Regions from separate parts of the Yersinia entomophaga genome, predicted to be linked through region 2. Evidence: predicted binding sites of a transcription regulator. Region 2 holds the regulator's gene; the other holds the start of a gene.

Region 1 (10,763 bases), 1.8 Mb from region 2:
CACTGTCGCCGTCAATTTCACCGTATGATTGCTCAAAAACGATTGATGCGGAGAATGGCATCGGCTGGTCAAGTTCCAGCTCCGCATTCAGGAATGCCTGCATAATCATCATGCCTTTAGCATGCAGATTACCGCCTAACTCGGCTTTGCGTTCAACGTCGACAAATTCGCCGTCGCCCATATGTGCCACGCAGCTGATGCGCGCGGGTTCGCCAAAGGCTCGCGGATGGCCAGGATATTCCAGTACCGAAAGACCATTGATTTGGCCAACAACCGCACCTTCGGTGTCGATCAGAATCTGGCCCAGTTCGATTTCGTCCTGCATCCGCTCGGCCAGATAATTCTGCCGCCAATCGCGATTATTTGCGGCTACATCCAGCGAGTTACCGGTAATTTCATCTTCTTCAGCATACATGGCGGCTTCGGCTAACTGGCGAGTTAACCATTGCGGGCAGAGTGGTAAACTGCCCTGATCGCCACTGTGACGAATGGCTTGTTTAAACAATACTGGCCAAGCGTCTGCGGACAAAGGCGGCAAATTATTCTGCTGTACTAACCCGTTGATATAACCGCACCACAGCGCCATGCCTTCTTCGTCCAGCAGGGGCAATTCAGCTTCAAACTCGCCGTAAATGGCCAGCTCACCCAGCTCCGGTTCCATATCATGGAAATCCCCTAGACCGAGGCGATCGCCAACCAGAACCAAACGCAGATCGAGAGGCATAGAGGGAATATGTAATGGTAAAGGCTTGGTTTCATCGGGAGAGAGCCACTCGAAACGCTGCTGAGTCACCATTTGCTTTAGGCGTAGCCACATTAACGGCTGCGCCAGCAGGGAACGTACCGACAGAATCAGCACGCCGCCGTTGGCCTGATGGACCAACCCCGGTTGCAAGCTGACCGTATCTTTATGGATTCTAACGCAACCAAATAATTGCTCTGGCTCAATCCATTCCTGACATAAACAGGTAGATTTGGCAGCAAAAGCCTCATTGCCATGCTGAGCTGGCTGCCAGCTCACTTGATGGCCATGTACCAGATAATCACCGCCCGCTAGCGTCGGCGTTTCATTTGCCAGCAACTCATTAATTGCCTGGGAGAGCAGGTTGAGATAGTCGCTACTCTCTTGCGCCTTGATCAGCATAAAGCGCGGCTTGGAAAGTGGGTGACAGAATAGCGTCAGGCCATTTTCCAACCGGGGCTGATATGCCGCAAAAGATACGGGAGCCAACTGAGTGGCGGTAGCAAACAACGCCTCATATGGCGTTGTGTTTGGCAGCAAAGACTGCCATTCAAGTCGGTTATTGGTCAAAGTGTTAGATGCAATCGTCAAAAAGGGAAAGGGCGATTATACAAGAATAACGCAGGCTGCATATACGCAGAGTGGCTGTTGTCGACAAGGAGTGTGACATCCTGATATTTAAGTACAAAAAACAGCCAAAATGAACGCGATTTGCAGGGGGAAATTTCCTATAAAGCTGTTATGCTTACTGAAGTTACGCGGTCACTGAAGAGATCACGATGAAATATCAACAATTGGAAAATCTTGAGAGCGGTTGGAAATGGGCCTATCTGGTGAAAAAACACCGTGAAGGTGAACCTATCACTCGCCACGTTGAAAAAAGCGCAGCTCAAGATGCGATTGAACAACTGCTGAAACTGGAAAGCGAGCCGGTTAAAGTCCTTGAGTGGATCGATGCGCATATGAATGCGGATTTGGCTAATCGGATGAAGCAAACCATTAGGGCTAGACGTAAACGCCATTTTAATGCCGAGCATCAGCATACGCGCAAAAAATCTATCGATCTGGAATTCCTGGTTTGGCAGCGTTTGGCGGCATTGGCGCGCAGAAGAGGACATACTTTATCCGAAACGGTAGTGATGTTGATTGAAGATGCCGAACGGAAAGAGAAATATGCCAATCAGATGTCATCGCTGAAACAAGATTTACAGGCAATTTTGGGTAAAGACGATTAGAAACTGAATGAGAAGCAGGCGTTATTTGTTGGCGTTTCTTGCGATTCTGGTTTTTGGTTTTAGATGACGAAAACGGTTAAAAAAAAACCCCGCAATGCGGGGTTTTTATTAAGAAGTAAACTTAAGCCTGTGGCTGAGTTACAACTTCTTTGATGCCTTTCACTTCGATCTCTACGCGACGATCTGGTGCCAAGCAGTTGATCAGTGCAGCACGTGGTTTCACGTTGTCACAGGTGTTGCCTGTAACTGGATCAGCTTGACCCATGCCACGAGCAGAGATCTTGTCTGCTGGGATACCTTTAGATACCAGGTACTCTACAACGCTGCGAGCGCGAGCTTCAGACAGTTTCAAGTTAGGAGCAGCTTGACCGATACGGTCAGCGAAGCCCAGAACTACAACAGAACCGTCTTTAGGATCGATAGAGCTCAGCTGAGAGTACAGTTGGTCCAGAGCTTGCTGGCCTTCTGGTTTCAGAGTTGCTTTGTTGAAAGCAAACAGCACGTCAGATTTCAGAGTGAAACGCTTAGTATCAACAACTGGAGCCGGAGCTGGAGCTGGAGCTACTGGAGCGACTGCGTCATCTTGACCGAAACGGTAAGAAACACCCAGGCTCAGCATGCCGTTGTCTGGACGAGCACCAACGGTAGCAGCATCACCAATGTTGTTAACCCATTGGTAATCCAGGCGAGTTGCCCAGTTTTTGGTTACTGCGTATTCAAGACCAACGGCTGCCAGCGGAGAAACGCCAGTGTCGTGGTTGCTAGCGTGGAAGTTTTCGCTAGGCACGTTTGCTTTAGAGTCTGCACGCCAAACCATACCACCCAGACGAGTGTACAGATCCAGATCCTGAGCAATTGGGTAGCTCAGTTTAGCGGCTAGCTGAACGCCTTGTGCTTTAAATGCGCCGTTAGTAACGTCGCCTTTGTAAGGCATACGGCCAAGCCAGTCATATCCCATTTCGAAGCCAAGGTATTGGTTCGCTTGGTAACCTACGAACGCACCTGCACCCAGTTGGTCCTTGTGAGTTGGGCCGTCGTTGCTTTCGTTGTAGATACCACTGCCGGTACCGACATCATGGTACTGAGACCAGCCCAGTTTACCACCGGTGTACCAGGTATTATCTTTCGGTGCGGCTTGCGCTACTGTAGCGAAACCAGCCAGTGCCACTGCTAATGCGATAGCTGTCTTTTTCATTTTACGCCTCGTTATCATCCAAATAGGCAATGAGCTTTTGTAAAGCCAAGCCCTTGGTTAAAATTCTTCGTTAAGGTTTTAACGCTCCCGTTGATTCACGCTGCCAGTTTAATTTGGCGTTTTAGAGCAACCTTAGCGATGTAAAGTCTACAACGTGGCGAGAAAGTTACAAGTGTGATGTGATAAACCGCCTGAAAAAAAAGCAAAAATGAGCAGGTTTTTTAACACTTTTGGCATAAAAATGGTCATTTTTAGAACAATATTTTATGCTGCAAGCCGCGTAATGACTCGCTTTGCACTGATATTCAGAGGTTCCCATGTAATTCACGTTAAATTTCATGGGATAAATCCTAAATTTACTTAATGATACAAATAAGAATGAATTTTTAGCGTTGGACACTGTCCTTGGTTCGATTTTGTGTCACTTTGCGGACGCATAATGAACCCATATGCATTTCCCTGCTCGGCAGCTAAGCGAAGCCTTAGTCGGTCTTCATCCGTTAAATCAGGCAACCAACCGAGCACCACACTGTAATTTCCTGTCTGTAGCGCTTTTTCCATAGCTTCAACGGTAGATAAAGAATCTATCTGGCTTAGCTGCACCACTTTATCTACGGGTAAACCGGATTTCTCAAGCCATAAACGGCTAAGCTTCTGCTGTGGTGTTAACCATAGCAACCAGCGGGATTGTTTGCCCAATTGTTGCAGCAGGGGAACGAGCAGTTGAACCACTGCGGACTGATTCTCACTATAAACAATTTCACTGATAAGTCCGCTACCCACAGGGGAAATGGTTCTTGTTGCTAATGTATTAGCAGCAAAAGTATGACTGTTGGAATTATGAGGTTTAAGTGAATGTGTGCGCATGTGATTTCCTGCCCGTAGTGATACTGTATGAATATACAGTAATGGGTGTTTGATGGAAGATCAACCTAATTTTTCAAACTGCTTCGCAAATTTGCGATGAAATTTAATGCAAATTAATTTTGTAATTGGATAGTCGATTTATATTGCGTATTTTTGCAATTAGTTGTTCCTCTTACACTTATTGCATCAAAATTAGGACTATAGGCTAATCATTTGCTAAAGGAGTAGCGATGAAGCATTTATCAGAAAAAAGGATTGCCCAGGCTCAGGATCGTTTTGCTTTTCTCGGCCCGATTACATTTCGTTCTCAATTTGGCGGGTATGGTTTGCTGGCTAACGGCATCATGTTTGCGTTGGTTTCTGAAGGCGAAATGTATTTACGTGCAAACGAACGTACCGAATACACATTCAAAACCTACGGGATGTGCTGTTTGGTTTATTCCAAACGGGGCATTCCCGTCACGTTGCGCTATTACTGGATTACGCCCGAGTTATGGCAGGATGAATCCAACCTTTCCGCATTTGCTCAATTGGCCTATCAAGGAGCAGAAGAAGATGTCGTTACCAAAAGCAGGGAAACCAATCGACTGAAAGATTTGCCTAATGTGACCATTGCTCTTGAGCGTTTACTGTGGAAAGTCGGTATAAAGAATGCGGATGAATTGAGGAGTGAAGGAGCAAAACGCACTTATCTTAGGCTCAGGGCCTTGAGGAAGTCCTTGGGGATCAATGTCCTGCTCTCATTAGCCGGCGCTATTACAGGCAATCATCATGCCGTTTTACCTCGTCGAATTCGCAATGAGCTGATGGAATGGTTCGATGATGTAGGAATGCCGGTCAGCGCTTGTTATAAAAACTGAAGGCGATGAACGTTCAACCAACGATGAGTAACGCGATATGCCTTTAAGTCGTAACCGAGTGAAGGGAGTCACAGGCCGCTAAAATATCAACAACCTGTGACTGGCAGGTGAGTATCACCGCATTATTTTTATGAATTACGAATTTCTCTGGCCAATTTGTTTATTTAATACGGCAAGCTCAGGTAGCAGTTCCAGTAACAATCCTACCTGCTGTAATACCAGCGGTTCTTTGCTTTCAGGATCGGGGCTGAATTGCGCGCTACGTGCCGAAAGGGCAGCCAGCGCTTTGTTCATGCGGATATCGTCCACCGGTTCTTCGCTAAGCGCCGCTTCTACATAACAGATAGCGTCATTTAGTAGCTCCAGAATGGCTGGATTGGTCAGTTTCTCGCGGTGCGCGCCTAGCGCCGAGATGTAGCTCAGCATGGTGTGATTCAGGCACAGCAGTCGGAATGCCGCCTCATGTGTTTTGCGGTCATTCTTAGGCTCTGCGGACATATTGGAAATAACCGAAGCTAACTCAGCATCGCTATTGTGCGCATCGCGGCGGGCAATCCTATAGGTCAGGCTGTTGTCCTTTCCCTGATGGTATTGCAGCAGGATGGCGTCCAGATAGCGGCAGTTGGCGTTGAAGGTCTTGTTCACCACCGCCGGCAGATGGCGGAATTTCCAATCTGGCCAGATAAAGGAAACGGCGACCCAGGCAATGCCGCAGCCGAGTAAGGTATCAATCACACGTGGCATGGCGACCTCAAAGCCTTCACCTAACAGGTTGAAGCACAGTAACACCAAAAGGGTAATAAACATGGTGGCGTGGGCGTACTGCACATTACGGAAGGCAAAGAACAGTACCCCGGTAATGACGATTAAAATCAACTGCCCTTCCAGAGAAGGCACAAAGTAAAGAATAGGTAAGCCGATCAGAATACCAGCGAGGGTTCCGATGATCCTAAGAGCTAAACGGCGGCGGGTGGCGTTGTAGTTAGGCTGGCAGACAAACAGGCTAGTCAGCAAAATCCAATAGCCGTGCTGCATGCCGGTGAATTGGATAAATGCGTAACCAATACAGAGCACTACGGACATGCGAACCGCATGGCGAAATAGGGCTGACTGCGGCGTCAGGTGGCGGCTGATTCGGAGCCAGATATCGCCCCAACCGGTAATACGGTCGTCGGCCAGACGATTTTCCGGCTTAGCTTCTTCGGCCAGTACTTGCTCTGATTCGATACCAGCAAGCTGGGCGTCAATGGCACGCAGATTTCTAAGTAAATAGGATAATGCTTTAACCTCTGGAAGGTTTTTATGTTTTTCCGACATTCGCAGAAGCGTAGCGTCCAGATGAGTAAACGCTCGCTCAAAGCGCGGGTCGTGCTGATATTTTTGACGCAAGAGGATGGATTGCGATAATTGCTGGCAGGCTCTGGCCTGCATAGTTAGCAGCCGCTGGAAGCGGAACAGCACATCGCTAAAACGAAATTTCTCCCGCAGGCTTTGGTATTGCACATGGGAGGAACTGGCGCGCTCATGAATATCCTGTGCGACGAAATAATAGTGCAGTGTACGGCGGGTGCCCCGTTGCCCGCGATCTCCTTTCAGACGGGTTACGAGGGAAACCTTGGCCTGATTCAAGGTCGAAACCAGTTCGCCGTTGGCCATGGCGACAGCGATCAGCGGCTGATTGTCATTCGCTTCGATATCAGGATCAAACAGATTGGCTTTGGCTTCCAGATAATACGAAAGCTGCTGATAACAGCGTGCCATATTGTCCTGTAGTGGGCGGATAGGGAAAATCAGATGGCCAGCTAGCGTCAGCAGGTTGTACCAAACAGCCCCCAGCAGCAAAAGCAACGGTTGTTCATACCAGATAGCGTACATCGATGTACCCAGCATGGTGTAAATCGCGATCAGTAAAGCGCCAAAGGCAATGGTGGCGTAGCGTTGTCCAAGCGCGCCCAGCAGAATGAATCCGCAGGTCGAAAAAGTCAGGCCAATAGCAAATAGCCAGGGATAGGGAAAGAGCAATTCAATGGAGGCAGAAGCGGTAAAGAAGCAAACCAATGTAATCAATAAATTGCGGATGCGTCCTACCAGCCTGTCGTCCAGATCTGCCAGAGCCGCGGCTACGACTCCCAGAGTCAGAGGAATAGTCAGTGTGGGTTGGCCAAGCCACCAAGGTAGCGCCGTTGCGCCAGTCAGGGCGATAAAAATACGAACGTAATACAGGAAGCTGCTGTTATATGCATAGCGACGTAAATCAGAAACAAAAGTGAGCACAAAAGACCCCTAAAACGAACAAAACAGCCTGACCGAATTGAGCATTACCTAGGCTAATCAACATAGCTTTTAGGCAAAAAACGAACCTTACACTCGGGCAAAACAGATTCACTCGAGCGTAAGGCATCATTCTCAATCAGCGTTGCTGAAAGCGGCGTTTAGCATTCTCGGTTCTGGCTTGTTGCGCCATTTCAACCGAAACCACCCGGCGGCCGACTGGCCATAAGGCTATCGCTGCTATTTTAAAGTTAGCGATACCGACAGGAATACCGATGATGGTTAAGCACTGGGCAATCCCAGCCAAAATATGGGAAATGCACAGCCACCAGCCAAACAGAATAAACCAGATAATGTTCAATACTGAACCTCCGGTTGTTAGCAGAGCATTACTTTTTTCCGGGTATAATTCATTGACATGGATCGCCTCATTGCCATAAGGCAGAAAGGAGAGCTTGGTAATTTCCCAGCAAGAGCGGGTTAATGGTAAGGTAACGATCAACAGGGCGCTGACCAGCGTAGCCACCAGCCAGGCGAGCGTTGTGAAGAAACCACCTAAAACAAAATTCAAAATGTTCAATGCAGTACGCATAATGATTAATCTGCCTGATAAAATTGAAGAGCCGCCATGCGGGTGAATCTAGAAGTGATCTTCCTTTTCCCATTATTACGCGTTTTTGACAATAACCCGTAAACTATCTGATAGCTGTTGTTTAAACTCAATTATTTTATTTACACTCCATTTTGATACGTAAACTCCCTCAATACTAGTTTTGGCGCAGGTATATGGAACTTAAAGCGACATCTTTCGGCAAGCATTTGGCTCAACATCCCTACAATCGGGTGCGATTATTGAATGCTGGCATCGAAGTGAGCGGTGATAAACATCAATATCTGATTCCGTTTAATCAATTGGTCAATATTCAATGTAAACGCGGCATCGTATGGGGAGAACTGGAGTTTGAACTGCCACAGCAGCAGGTTGTCCGGTTACACGGCACCGAATGGCAGGAAACTCAGCGTTTCTATCAGTATTTGTTAGGCGTCTGGCAAAAATGGAGCGAGGAAATGAGCCAGATTAGCGCAGAAGTGCTCCAGGCCCAGGTGGCTTCGATCCGTAAAATTGAACAACAAGATAAATGGTTTAAGCATTCGGATTTGGCGCAATTGCAAGAAAGCATCAAGCAAGCATTTGGCGCGTTGCCAATGCCGATAGAGCGATTAAGTGAATTTGAGCTGTGCCGCGACGATTATGCCCTGTGCCTGCGTTGGTTACAGCAGGGTGCCCGGAGCGTTGCGATGCGTAACCGACAATGGACCGACCGCGTGCTGGAACAACACCGCGACTTCTTCCAGCAGGTTGAAACCTCTCCTTTGAACGATTCCCAGTGTCGGGCAGTAGTGAATGGGGAAGATTCGGTATTGGTATTGGCTGGAGCGGGTAGTGGTAAAACGTCGGTGCTGGTGGCGCGTGCCGGTTGGCTGTTACATCGCCAGGAAGCGCTGCCGGAGCAAATCTTGCTGCTGGCTTTCGGGCGTCAGGCTGCCGATGAAATGAATGATAGAATTAAGCAACGTTTGGGGACAAAAGATATTCAGGCGAAAACCTTCCACGCGTTGGCGCTGCATATTATTCAGCAGGGCAGTCGTAAAACTCCGGTTATCAGTAAGCTGGAATCAGACAGTCAGGCGCGTCGCTCGCTATTGATCAAAAACTGGCAACAGCAGTGTGAAGAAAAGAAAGCGCAAGCCAAAGGCTGGCGGCAGTGGCTGACCGAAGAGTTGGAGTGGGACGTGCCGGAAGGCAGTTTCTGGCAAGATAAACGTCTGGCGGCGCGTTTGGGAGGGCGTCTGGAACGTTGGCTTGGCCTGATGCGGATGCACGGCGGTAGCCAGGCTGAAATGATTGAACAAGCCGATGAGGAAGTGCGCGACCTGTTCCAGAAACGCATTCGCCTGATGGCTCCGTTGCTGAAAGCGTGGAAAAGTGCGTTGAAGGACGAAGGTGCGGTTGATTTCTCCGGCTTGATTCATCAAGCGGTGAATTTATTGGAGAAAGGGCGTTTTGTCAGTCCATGGAAATACATTCTGGTGGATGAGTTTCAGGATATCTCGCCGCAGCGCGCAGTGTTACTTTCCGCTCTGCGTAAGCAAAATACCCAAACATCTTTGTTTGCCGTAGGGGATGACTGGCAGGCCATTTATCGTTTCAGCGGAGCCGAACTCTTGCTGACCACCGCCTTTAGTCATCATTTTGGTGAAGGAGCGGAATGTGCTTTGGATACCACCTATCGTTTTAACGATCGCATTGGTGAGATAGCCAATCAGTTTATCCAACAAAATCCTCATCAGTTAAAAAAACCGCTAAACAGCCTGAGTAAAGGCACGAAAAAATCCGTGGTAATCCTGCCGCATGAACAGCTTGAGGCGCTGCTGGATAAGCTGAGCGGCTATGTTAAACATGATGAGAGAATCATGATTTTGGCTCGCTATCATCATTTACGTCCGGATATTTTGCAGAAAGCCAAAACGCGCTGGCCCAAACTGAATATCGATTTTATGACCATTCACGCCAGTAAAGGGCAGCAGGCTGAGTACGTGATTATCGCTGGTTTGCATGAAGGCAGCGATGGATTCCCGGCGGAAGCCAGAGAGTCGGTGTTGGAAGACGTACTCTTGCCGCAACCGGAAGATTTTCCCGATGCGGAGGAACGGCGTTTACTGTATGTCGCCATGACGCGGGCTAAACATCAAGTGTGGTTATTACAAGACAGCGATCGCCCTTCAGTCTTTGTCAGCCAGTTACGCGATCTTGGCGTGTCAGTACAGAAGAAACCCTGACAGGAAATGGTTGCCCCCGCAGGCTTTGGCCCGCGGCGGGCGGATTATTTCAGACGATCTTGCAGGTAGCGCTGGTAATCGGGAATAGCAATCTCAATCTCCCGATCGAATAGCGGCGAGCAGACGAGAAAATCAGCGGTAGAACGGTTTGTGGCGACTGGAATATTCCACACTGTGGCCAGACGCAGCAGCGCTTTTACATCGGGATCGTGCGGCACCGCATTTAACGGATCCCAAAAGAAAATCAACATATCAATTTTCCCTTCTGAAATCAGCGCGCCTACCTGCTGATCGCCACCCATTGGCCCGCTGAGCATACTGCGTACCGGAATCCCCGTGGCACGTTGCACCAGATTTCCAGTGGTGCCTGTGGCATAAAGTTCGTGTCGCGCCAGTAGCTCTTTGTTGCCTTCAACCCAGGCAAGCAGCGATTTTTTACAGTGATCATGAGCCACGAGGGCGATATGTTTCCTCGCCGCAACGGTTCGTGTAGTCAGTTCCATGAAAATCCTTAAATAACTGAGGTTTCCCGACAGATTACTGAAACTGGAATTTGGTGCATAGAGGGAGCGCAAGAAATTGCGAGAAGGGATTGAAAAATACGATATTCACATCAGATTCTGCCGCATTCGACTTTTGGCCGCTTTCATTGGCGAGCCTGCGCGAGAGAATAGGGGGTTATCCTGACAAACACGTGAGTCAACAGCGCCTATTGTTTTGCCGCGTGTTTCCTGGCCCAAAGCAAAAACCGC
Region 2 (10,763 bases):
AAGTAGTGGTACAGGAAATCAGCCCCTACATTCAACGCGCCAGACCCCCCTACGGTTTGAATAGTGGCTATACGACTTTGTTCCAGCATCGGGTGATCTTGCCCAAACAGCAAATGCTGAATAGCAGAACGATAAGCCTGCAAACCTTCCATCGGTAAATAGACCGACGCAGCCTGTGGCTGAGCGCTCATTTGCGCTTCCGCTGTGGCTACCGCCTGCAATTGCGGGATCACACCCTGAGCATCGTAATAAAGCCCAATACTCAGGTTAACTTTATGCTCTCTGGTATCGGCTTTAAAACTTTCCATCAGCGAAAGGATGGGATCACCTGCATAGGCATCTACATTCTGGAACACGGCATTACTCTCCTTAATTAGGTGCAACCAAAATAGCACTAACTTACCCTGCCAGGCTACTCAGGAATAAAAGCGTTTACTGAAAGTAATAAATAACTTTACCTCATGTTTTATAATGTAATTATTAGGATTCTCTCTCTAAAAAACTCAGGAATGAGAAAATAATAATCAGTGAGGTATTCGGCTCTGACTAAAACGAAAAAGGCGCACATATCGCTATGCCGCGCCTTCAGATGACTTGCTAAATCATGCTCGGTGAAACTATTCGCCGATATATTCCATTGATACGCGAGACGTTAGTTTGGTAATCAATTCATAAGCGCTGATACCGGTAGCGATAGCCACTTTTTCCACTGGCAAATCCGCTCCCCATAGCTCCACTTCATCACCCACTTTATCCCTAGAATCCGGGCCGAGATCGACAGAAATCATATCCATAGAAACTCGTCCAACGAGCGGCACTTCGCGACCATTCACCCACACCGGCGTGCCGGACGGCGCGCTTCGCGGATAGCCATCGCCGTAGCCCATCGCCACTACGCCTAAACGCGTATCCCGCGGGCTGATCCAGGTTCCACCGTAGCCAACCGGTTCACCGGTTTTATGCTCGCGTACCGCAATCAGACTGGATTTCAGCGTCATCACCGGTTGCAGACCAAAATCGGCTCCGGTTTTCTGCTCCATCGGGGAAACACCATACAATATAATGCCTGGGCGAACCCAATCGCGATGGGATTCCGGCCACAGCAAGATTCCGCCGGACGCAGCAATTGACTGTTTACCCGGTTTCCCAGTGGCAAACTCATCAATGCACTGAATTTGCAGTGTTGTTGCCGAGACTTCCGGTTCATCTGCGCGGCTAAAGTGGCTCATAATATTCACCGGCTGAACCACATTCGAGCAAGCGCTCAGGCGCTGATAAAACGCTTCGGCCTCCTCCGGACGCACACCCAGACGATGCATTCCGGTATCCAGTTTCATCCAGACATTAATCGGATAAGGTAAATCTGCCTGTTCTAATGCTTCCAATTGCTCAACGCTGTGGATGGCCGTTTCGATATGATTGACCACTAATACCGGTAAATCCTCAGCGGAAAAGAAACCTTCCAGCAATAAGATAGGTTTCACGATCCCGCCGGAGCGCAGCATAAGTGCCTCTCCGATACGAGCGACGCCATAACAATCAGCATCTTGTAACGTGCGCGCAGTTTCTAACAGCCCGTGGCCATAAGCGTTTGCTTTCACAACGGCAATCAGGCGGCTTTGCGGCGCCAGACGCCGAACCTGTTGCAAGTTATGTCGCAGAGCGCGGCGGTCGATTACTGCGGTTGCCGCTTTCATTTTCTATCCTTAATTATCAATATGTACCCAAGAAAATTGGAGCTTCAGCTCAATTGAAGACGAACCACCCAATAAGCTGAATTAAGCAAGAAATTCATGTAAATGAACGTTAACTAACTACCTTAAAACTCCAGATTCGCTGGGGATTATTCGTCGTCGTATTGCGGACCGGCATAATTATCAAAGCGCGACCACTGACCGTTGAAGGTCAAACGAACCGAACCGATCGGACCATTACGTTGTTTACCCAAAATGATTTCTGCGATGCCCTTCATATCGCTATTTTCGTGATAAACCTCATCGCGATAAATAAACATGATCAAGTCGGCATCCTGCTCAATCGAGCCAGATTCACGTAAGTCGGAGTTCACCGGCCGCTTATCGGCACGCTGCTCCAGGCTTCGGTTAAGCTGAGAAAGCGCCACCACCGGTACCTGTAGTTCTTTCGCCAACGCCTTGAGGGAGCGAGAAATTTCCGCAATTTCCAAAGTACGGTTATCAGAAAGCGCAGGTACCCGCATCAATTGCAGGTAGTCGATCATAATCATGCTCAGGCCACCGTTTTCACGGTAAATTCGCCGCGCTCGCGAGCGCACTTCCGTCGGCGTCAGGCCCGAAGAGTCATCAATATACATATTGCGTTTTTCCAGCAGAATACCCATGGTGCTGGAAATACGCGCCCAATCCTCATCATCCAACTGACCGGTACGAATGCGGGTTTGATCGACGCGAGACAGGGACGCGAGCATACGCATCATAATCTGGTTTCCGGGCATCTCCAGACTGAAGATAAGCACCGGTTTGTCCTGCATCATTGCCGCGTTTTCGCAAAGGTTCATGGCGAAAGTGGTTTTACCCATCGACGGACGCGCCGCCACGATGATCAAATCTGATTTCTGTAAACCCGCGGTTTTCTTATCCAAATCCTGATAGCCGGTAGAAACGCCGGTCACGCCATCATGCGGGCGCTGATAAAGTTGCTCAATACGCGCAACGGTATCTTCCAGAATCCGGTCGATACTTTTCGGACCTTCATCTTTATTGACGCGGTTTTCCGCAATCTGGAATACCTTGGATTCGGCCAGATCCAGTAGATCTTCACTGGTACGCCCTTGAGGATCGTAACCGGCATCAGCGATCTCGTTTGCGACCGAAATCATTTCGCGTACTACTGCACGTTCACGAACAATATCGGCATAAGCGCCGATGTTCGCCGCACTTGGCGTATTTTTTGACAACTCGGCCAGATAAGCAAAACCGCCGACGGACTCCAGATCCCCTTTCTGTTCCAATGATTCGGAAAGAGTGATCAAGTCGATCGGCTTGCTCATTTCCAGCAAGCGTTGCATTTCAGTAAAGATCCGGCGATGAGGGCGACTGAAGAAATCGTTGCTGGTAACTCGTTCGGAAACGTTGTCCCAGCGTTCGTTATCCAGCATCAAACCGCCCAACACGGACTGCTCTGCCTCCAGCGAATGAGGCGGGAGTTTCAGCCCTTCCATCTGGCGGTCTCGTGGCTCTGTCGTATTGTTGGTTGGTTTTTTTCCTGCCATGAAGAGTGTTCTTTACCCGGTTGAGAATAGAAAATATAACGACCCAGTATACGCGATGATAGGCAGCGAGTAATTATATACCCGTTGAATTAGCTATCGCATATCGGTATTAGCCTCATGGTTATAAAGGTGGAACCGCCAACATCTTAGCTGTAGGGTTAAATGACTTCCATTATGAGGATTTCACATGGCCAAGCGTATTCAGTTTTCCACAACCGGCGGTCCCGATGTGTTGCAATATATTGATTTTACGCCAAAGGATCCGGAAGAACATGAGGTGCAGGTGGAAAATAAAGCCATCGGCATTAACTATATTGATACCTACATCCGCAGCGGTTTATACCCGCCAGCCCAGCTTCCAAGCAGCTTGGGAACCGAAGGGGCGGGAGTTATCAAAAAGGTCGGTTCGGCGGTGAGCACTTTAAAAGTAGGTGATCGCGTGGTGTATGCACAATCAGCCCTTGGTGCTTACAGTGAAATTCATAATGTTCCAGCCGAAAAGATCGCTCTGTTGCCAGATAACATTTCTTTTGAGCAAGCAGCGGCCTCATTTCTGAAAGGGTTGACGGTGCAATATTTGCTACGTCAAACCTACGAAATCAAACCAGGAGAAACCTTCCTGTTTCACGCTGCCGCCGGTGGCGTCGGGCTGATTGCCTGCCAATGGGCAAAAGCGCTGGGAGCCAGACTGATTGGAACCGTAGGCTCTGACGAAAAAGCCGAGTTGGCAAAAGCGGCAGGAGCCTGGGCCACAATAAACTACGCTAAAGAAAATATCTCGCAACGGGTTATCGAGCTGACTCAAGGGGAAAAAGTAAAGGTTGTTTATGATTCCGTCGGAAAAAGCACTTGGATTGATTCACTCAGCAGCCTGCAAAAGCGCGGCTTACTCGTAAGTTTCGGTAACGCTTCCGGCCCGGTTACCGGCGTGGATTTAGGTATTCTCAACCAGAAAGGCGGACTTTATGTTACTCGGCCATCGCTAAATTGGTATGTTACCAATCGGCAGGAACTTGAGCAGGCCAGCAGCGAGCTATTCTCACTGATTGCCTGCGGCGCGATTAACGTCGATGTAGCACCAGAGCAGAAGTTTCCACTGAGTCAAGCCCAACGGGCGCACCTGATGCTGGAAGGCAGGAAAACCACCGGCTCCAGCCTTCTCATTCCTGGAAACTAACGATTAACTGACGTTTATTTTCGGCAATTATCCTGATTTCAGCCAGTAAAAAAGGGTTCCCGCAAAGGAACCCTTTTTTATAACGCATTGATACAGTGTAGGGGTACAGCAGTGTATTCCGACGGAAAAGAGTGCGGCTTATGCCACTATTGTTATTCCCGGCGAAGATGAAAATATTGATACAAGAAACTATCGATTCGCATCCTAGCAGCCAGTTCAGGCAAAAAAAACGCTTTAACCGCAAATTAGCGGATAAATGTTTCAAGCTGTGATCACAACCGCAAAACCTCTGTTCAACTTTTCTTCAGTTGCATTTATTTCATGTGGTTTACACAAGAAAAACTTATCTTAACATTTTGTTCTTTCTGCCATTTAGCCGACAGAAGCCGATCGATATTCCATCAATTATATTAGTAGCGACGAATAGTCGGATTCTGCATAGCGCGCCAGATCCATACAATCGCAACGGCTAAAATCAGCCACGGTAATAACTTAATCATCATCACAAATAACCCACCGACCATCATAAAAGCAGCCGCAACCAGCAAAGCACCTAAAATGCCCAGCAGGGAAATACCGGTCACCATCAGCATGATGAAAAAACCGATAACAAAGAAAATCTCTAACATGGTTGGCTCCTCAATAATTGTTATCATCCAAAATATTGGATAATGCTGATTGGGTATTACAAGAAGCGTGCCAGCTTATAGATAAGGGCTAATTGACTGAATTAAATAGAGATGAACAATTGTAGCCCGCTAAAGAACATAACGGGCTTGGTCATTTTGACTAACTTATAGTGAATTATGTTGAGGCTGTTTCACTAATGATAAGGCTTTCTCTACCACGGAAACATCGGCGCCAGGCTTATGAGCATTCTCGCTTAAATGGCGGCGCCACTGACGCGCACCGGGAATGCCCTGGAAGATGCCCAGAATATGTCGGGTGATATGGCCTAAATAAGCCCCACGCGCTAATTCTTGCTCAATGTAGGGATAGAGAGCCTCTACCGCCGCTACACTATCCGTAATCGCCGCCTGTGGATCGAAGAGTTCGCGGTCTACCTGCGTCAAAATACTCGGATTTTGATATGCCTCGCGGCCAATCATCACGCCATCGAGATATTTGAGGTGTTCTTTCGCTTCATCCAAGGTTTTCACGCCGCCGTTGATGGCGATGGTCAACTCGGGGAAATCACGCTTTAGCTGATAAACTCGCGGATAATCCAGAGGTGGCACTTCACGATTTTCCTTCGGACTCAAACCGGATAGCCAGGCTTTACGCGCATGAATAGTAAACATATCGCAACCGCCCTGCTCTGAGACTTTCTGCACGAAATCACACAAAAACTCGTAGCTGTCCTGATCGTCAATGCCGATTCGGGTTTTAACCGTTACCGGTATGGAAACCACATCGCGCATCGCTTTAACACAATCGGCAACCAGCTCCGCTTCCCCCATCAAACAGGCACCAAAGCGACCGTTTTGCACCCGATCGGAAGGGCAACCAACATTCAGATTAATTTCGTTATAACCACGCTGTTCCGCTAGTTTCGCGCAATGGGCTAACGCCTGCGGATCGCTGCCGCCCAATTGTAGCGCTACCGGATGATCTTGCTCACTGTAAGCCAGATAATCAGCCTTGCCGTGGATAATGGCACCAGTGGTGACCATTTCCGTGTAAAGCAGCGCCTGTTTGGTCAGCAAACGGTGGAAATAGCGGCAGTGACGATCCGTCCAATCGAGCATCGGCGCGACGGAGAAACGTTGTAATGGGTAGCCTGAATGACCAGTTTGGGCGTTAGATACAGTCTGATTTTCGTGCATGTGCGGTGAGTTTCATCGGTTGTTATTACGTCAATTCCCGCTGTTTTGGTTGCATAGCAAATCATCAGTGGGCTGGAATGCGGGATTATACCATAGAACCTAAGGACGCATTCCAGCGCAATAATCTTACGACTTAACCTATTGATCTATGCGGAAATGTGACGCGGATAGAGGTAACTCACGGCGCCTATCGGCGATCACGCGGAGATATGTTAAAATTGCACAAATAATAATGTTGCGGGACGATTATCATGACTTCAATCAACCAAGAAAAGCTGCTTGCTCAGGCCGAAAGCCTGTGTAAACAACGAAATGTACGGCTGACTCCGCAACGTTTGGAAGTTTTGCGTCTGATGGCACAGCAACCGGGCGCAATCAGCGCTTATGATCTGCTGGATTTATTGCGGGTTTCCGAGCCTCAGGCTAAGCCGCCAACCGTCTATCGCGCTTTGGATTTTCTTTTAGAACAAGGATTTATACACAAAGTTGAGTCGGCAAACAGCTATGTGCTGTGCCATCATTTTGAGGAGCCGCTGCACACCTCAGCGCTGTTTATTTGCGATCGCTGCGGTTTGGTAACGGAAAAAACCACCGTTGGTATTGAAGAAGCCTTAGCTTTGCTGGCGAAACAATCAGGTTTTGCGCTGCGTCACAGCGTGGTAGAGGCTCACGGCCTTTGCGCCACGTGCGGCGAAGTCGAAGCCTGTGATAGCCATGAACATTGCGATCACGACCATAGTCTAGTGGCAAAAAGAAAGTAACCTTGGAAAAGTAACCCCTGGTGCAGAAATCATTTCTGTCGTCATACGGCGGCAGAAATAAAATAAAAAATGGTTTGTCGTCATGACTCACTGTATTAATTAACATTGTATTGATTGACATTAATTATAACCAACACTGGAAGTGTCAGCACCTCCTTGTGCTTGCAACATCTTAATATAAAACATGTAAACTTGATGATATTAAATTATATTTTAATAAATAACTCTATTTATAAAATATCGACACATTTAATAACACCGTGGAGGGAGGTAAGTTTTATATTCATATATTAATACCAACTCAGGTTACCAGCGATATTTGGTATGATCTTCCCAAGCTTTCACTTCTTTTTCCGCAGCTTCCTTCTGATAACCGTATTTTTCCTGAATTTTACCTACCAGCTGTTCGCGTTTCCCTTCTATCACCTTCAGGTCATCATCCGTCAGCTTGCCCCATTTCTCTTTAATTTTCCCTTTAAACTGCTTCCAGTTACCGTCGGCTTGATCTTTATTCATAATATCTCCGTTAACTTTTGTTAGCTCAGTTTATTTAATTCCTATTAATATATAGGCTAATATAATTACCAGTAAATTAATAAGACAATCTTAAATTGAATCGTTGTCTTATTCTTACCGTGAAATAACTATAGCAGAGCATTCTGCCGATGGCTAAATTAGTACTATGGAATAGTAATGAAATAGTAGGCAGGCTAAGAAAACCTCATATTATTCTGTATTTAAATCAGCAAGTAACTCGTTATTATCGGATAGTTCTCAATATTACTAAAACACTGTCATGTGAGTGATTAACCAATATATATGCCTTCATTTCTGATGAGATACAGGATTATTTGAGTCGTAGCACACATAATAAAACCCCAATGAAGGGGCTTTATTTAAGGGATAAAATCAATTGCTATTAACGCTAACTACCGCAGGTAGGAATACGTGGTTCGTTAAATCCAGTCGCCATTGCGGATAACGCCAACGGCTAAACCTTCGATAGTAAATGTTTGCTCGCGCAGATCGACGACGATGGGCTGAAATTCACTGTTTTCAGGCAGCAACTGAACAATATTACCTTGTTTTTTCAGACGCTTAACAGTAACTTCATCATCAATACGCGCCACCACAACCTGCCCATTGCGCACATCCTGAGTTTTATGAACCGCAAGCAAATCACCGTCCAGAATACCGATATCTCTCATAGACATACCGTTTACCCGCAGCAGAAAATCAGCATTAGGCTTAAACAGCGAAGGATCAACTTTATAGTGACCTTCAATATGCTGCTGCGCTAACAGCGGTTCGCCCGCAGCAACCCGGCCAATCAGCGGCAGGCCTTCTTCGTCTTCCATTAATAGGCGAATACCACGAGAAGCGCCGGAGACGATCTCAATCACCCCTTTACGCGCCAACGCCTTTAGATGCTCTTCTGCGGCATTAGGCGAACGGAACCCCAGACGCTGCGCGATCTCGGCACGTGTCGGTGGCATGCCCGTTTGCGAGATGTGATCGCGAACCAAGTCGTAGACCTGTTGCTGTCTGGTAGTAAGTGCTTTCATTCCGCCCCCTGTTTGTTTATACAGTTTAGCTGTGAGTATATACAGCCAAACCCCTATTGGGAACCGAAGAGTGAATAAAAACAGGGATTAATGGCTGTATTGTTCTTCACCACTATTTGCTCTTTCCCTGAACTATGCCAAATTCAAGTATTGCCACAGCACAGTAGCCCAAATAAATACCGCCAGCAGGATAGTGATGAGCACTGCGGCGGACCCCATATCCTTTGCCCGACCTGAAAGGTCATGCAGCTCGCTGCCAATCCGGTCAACAACCGCTTCAATCGCACTGTTGATAATTTCAACCACCACCACCAAGACGACAGATCCGATCAATAAAATTCGCTCTATGACTCCCACATCAAGCCAGAAGGCCAGTATGATAGCGATGACGGCCACCACGGCCTCCTGCCGGAAAGCGGCTTCATTTTTCCAAGCAGCGGTTAACCCTTTCACAGAATAACCTGCCGCTTTATAGATACGGGTTAGTCCTGTTGATTGATTAGCCATGAGTTATGTACCTTTTTATTGGATTGATAATAGTTTCGCTGCTTCCATCAGTCTGATCACCACAGATCTCAAAACGAGTTTCTGGTATCCTTGCGGCGAATTGCTAACAAGAGGCTTCACGTTGTTATGTCAGGTTGGCGTAAAATATATTATAAGTTACTGAATTTACCACTTAAATTGTTGGTAAAAAGCAAGGTAATCCCCGCAGATCCTGTGACTGAACTGGGGTTAGACCCGTCACGTCCAATTTTGTATGTTTTACCTTATAACTCTAAGGCTGATTTGCTGACATTGCGAGCGCAGTGCCTGGCACAAGATCTTCCCGATCCGTTGATTCCACTGGAAATAGACGGTGCACAGCTGCCAAGTCACGTTTTCATCGATAATGGCCCACGGGTATTTCGCTATTATGCCCCGAAGCAGGAATCGGTAAAATTATTCCACGATTATCTGGATCTGCATCGCAATAATCCTGAGCTGGATATTCAGATGCTACCGGTATCAGTAATGTTTGGCCGCTCTCCGGGCCGGGAAGGTCACGGTACACCACATCTGCGCGTACTGAACGGCGTACAAAAATTCTTTGCCGTACTGTGGCTGGGTCGCGATAGCTTTGTGCGATTCTCGACTACCGTTTCCCTGCGCCGCATGGCCAGTGAGCACGGCACTGACAAAACCATCGCCCATAAGCTGGCCAGAGTCGCGCGTATGCACTTCTCTCGTCAGCGTTTAGCTGCCGTTGGCCCAAGTCTGCCGGCACGTCAGGAGCTATTTAAAAAGCTGCTGGCGTCAAAAGCTATCGAAAAAGCGGTGGCTGATGAAGCGCGTACCAAGAAAATTTCCCACGAAAAAGCGCAGCAAAATGCCATCAATTTGATGGAAGAGATTGCGGCAAACTTCTCTTATGAAGCCGTGCGTTTATCCGATCGCGTGTTGAGTTGGACCTGGAACCGTCTGTATCAGGGCATCAATGTTCATAACGCCGAGCGCGTGCGCCAATTGGCACAAGATGGCCACGAAATCGTGTATGTCCCCTGCCATCGTAGCCACATGGACTATCTGTTGCTGTCCTACGTGCTTTATCATCAAGGCCTGGTACCGCCGCATATTGCTGCCGGTATCAACCTGAACTTCTGGCCGGCTGGCCCGATTTTCCGTCGTTTAGGTGCCTTCTTTATTCGCCGTACCTTTAAGGGCAACAAGCTGTATTCCACCGTGTTCCGTGAATACCTAGGTGAGCTATTCACCCGTGGTTATTCCGTTGAATACTTTGTGGAAGGTGGCCGTTCACGCACCGGTCGGCTGCTGGAACCCAAAACTGGCACCCTGTCGATGACAATACAGGCCATGCTACGCGGCGGCTCCCGCCCTATTACTCTGGTGCCAATTTACATCGGTTACGAGCACGTAATGGAAGTTGGGACATACGCCAAAGAACTGCGCGGCGCGACCAAAGAGAAAGAAAGCCTGATGCAAATGCTGCGCGGTCTGCGCAAACTTCGCAATTTGGGTCAGGGCTATGTGAACTTTGGCGAACCTTTGCCATTGACTACTTATCTCAACAACAACGTGCCAGACTGGCGTGATGCTATCGATCCAATCGAAGCTCAGCGCCCAAGTTGGCTGACTCCGGCGGTTAACGATTTAGCCGCTAAAATTATGGTTCGTATCAATAAT

The links. The regulator LexA, encoded in region 2, represses DNA repair genes until DNA is damaged. The targets are predictions, from matches to a motif close to TNCTGTATGTACATACAGNA.
Positions count from the first base shown of each region.
Region 1: a site for LexA is predicted at 4,061-4,080, ahead of sulA (SOS-induced cell division inhibitor SulA). Genes of this name have one in related genera too.

Region 1 is NZ_CP010029.1:614,896-625,658, forward strand. Features, by position in the region: gene PL78_RS02845 (AAA family ATPase) at 1-1,312, opposite strand, end outside; gene matP (macrodomain Ter protein MatP) at 1,522-1,977, shown strand; gene ompA (porin OmpA) at 2,099-3,172, opposite strand; gene sulA (SOS-induced cell division inhibitor SulA) at 3,533-4,039, opposite strand; gene PL78_RS02865 (TfoX/Sxy family DNA transformation protein) at 4,270-4,899, shown strand; gene yccS (YccS family putative transporter) at 5,035-7,173, opposite strand; gene PL78_RS02875 (YccF domain-containing protein) at 7,310-7,762, opposite strand; gene helD (DNA helicase IV) at 7,957-10,011, shown strand; gene PL78_RS02885 (methylglyoxal synthase) at 10,056-10,514, opposite strand; gene PL78_RS02890 (DUF2057 family protein) at 10,721-10,763, opposite strand, start outside.
Region 2 is NZ_CP010029.1:2,390,508-2,401,270, forward strand. Features, by position in the region: gene PL78_RS10955 (amino acid aminotransferase) at 1-356, opposite strand, end outside; gene alr (alanine racemase) at 618-1,697, opposite strand; gene dnaB (replicative DNA helicase) at 1,844-3,250, opposite strand; gene PL78_RS10970 (quinone oxidoreductase) at 3,438-4,427, shown strand; gene pspG (envelope stress response protein PspG) at 4,838-5,056, opposite strand; gene dusA (tRNA dihydrouridine(20/20a) synthase DusA) at 5,222-6,253, opposite strand; gene zur (zinc uptake transcriptional repressor Zur) at 6,505-7,014, shown strand; gene PL78_RS10990 (CsbD family protein) at 7,321-7,530, opposite strand; gene lexA (transcriptional repressor LexA) at 7,971-8,579, opposite strand; gene PL78_RS11000 (diacylglycerol kinase) at 8,712-9,086, opposite strand; gene plsB (glycerol-3-phosphate 1-O-acyltransferase PlsB) at 9,213-10,763, shown strand, end outside.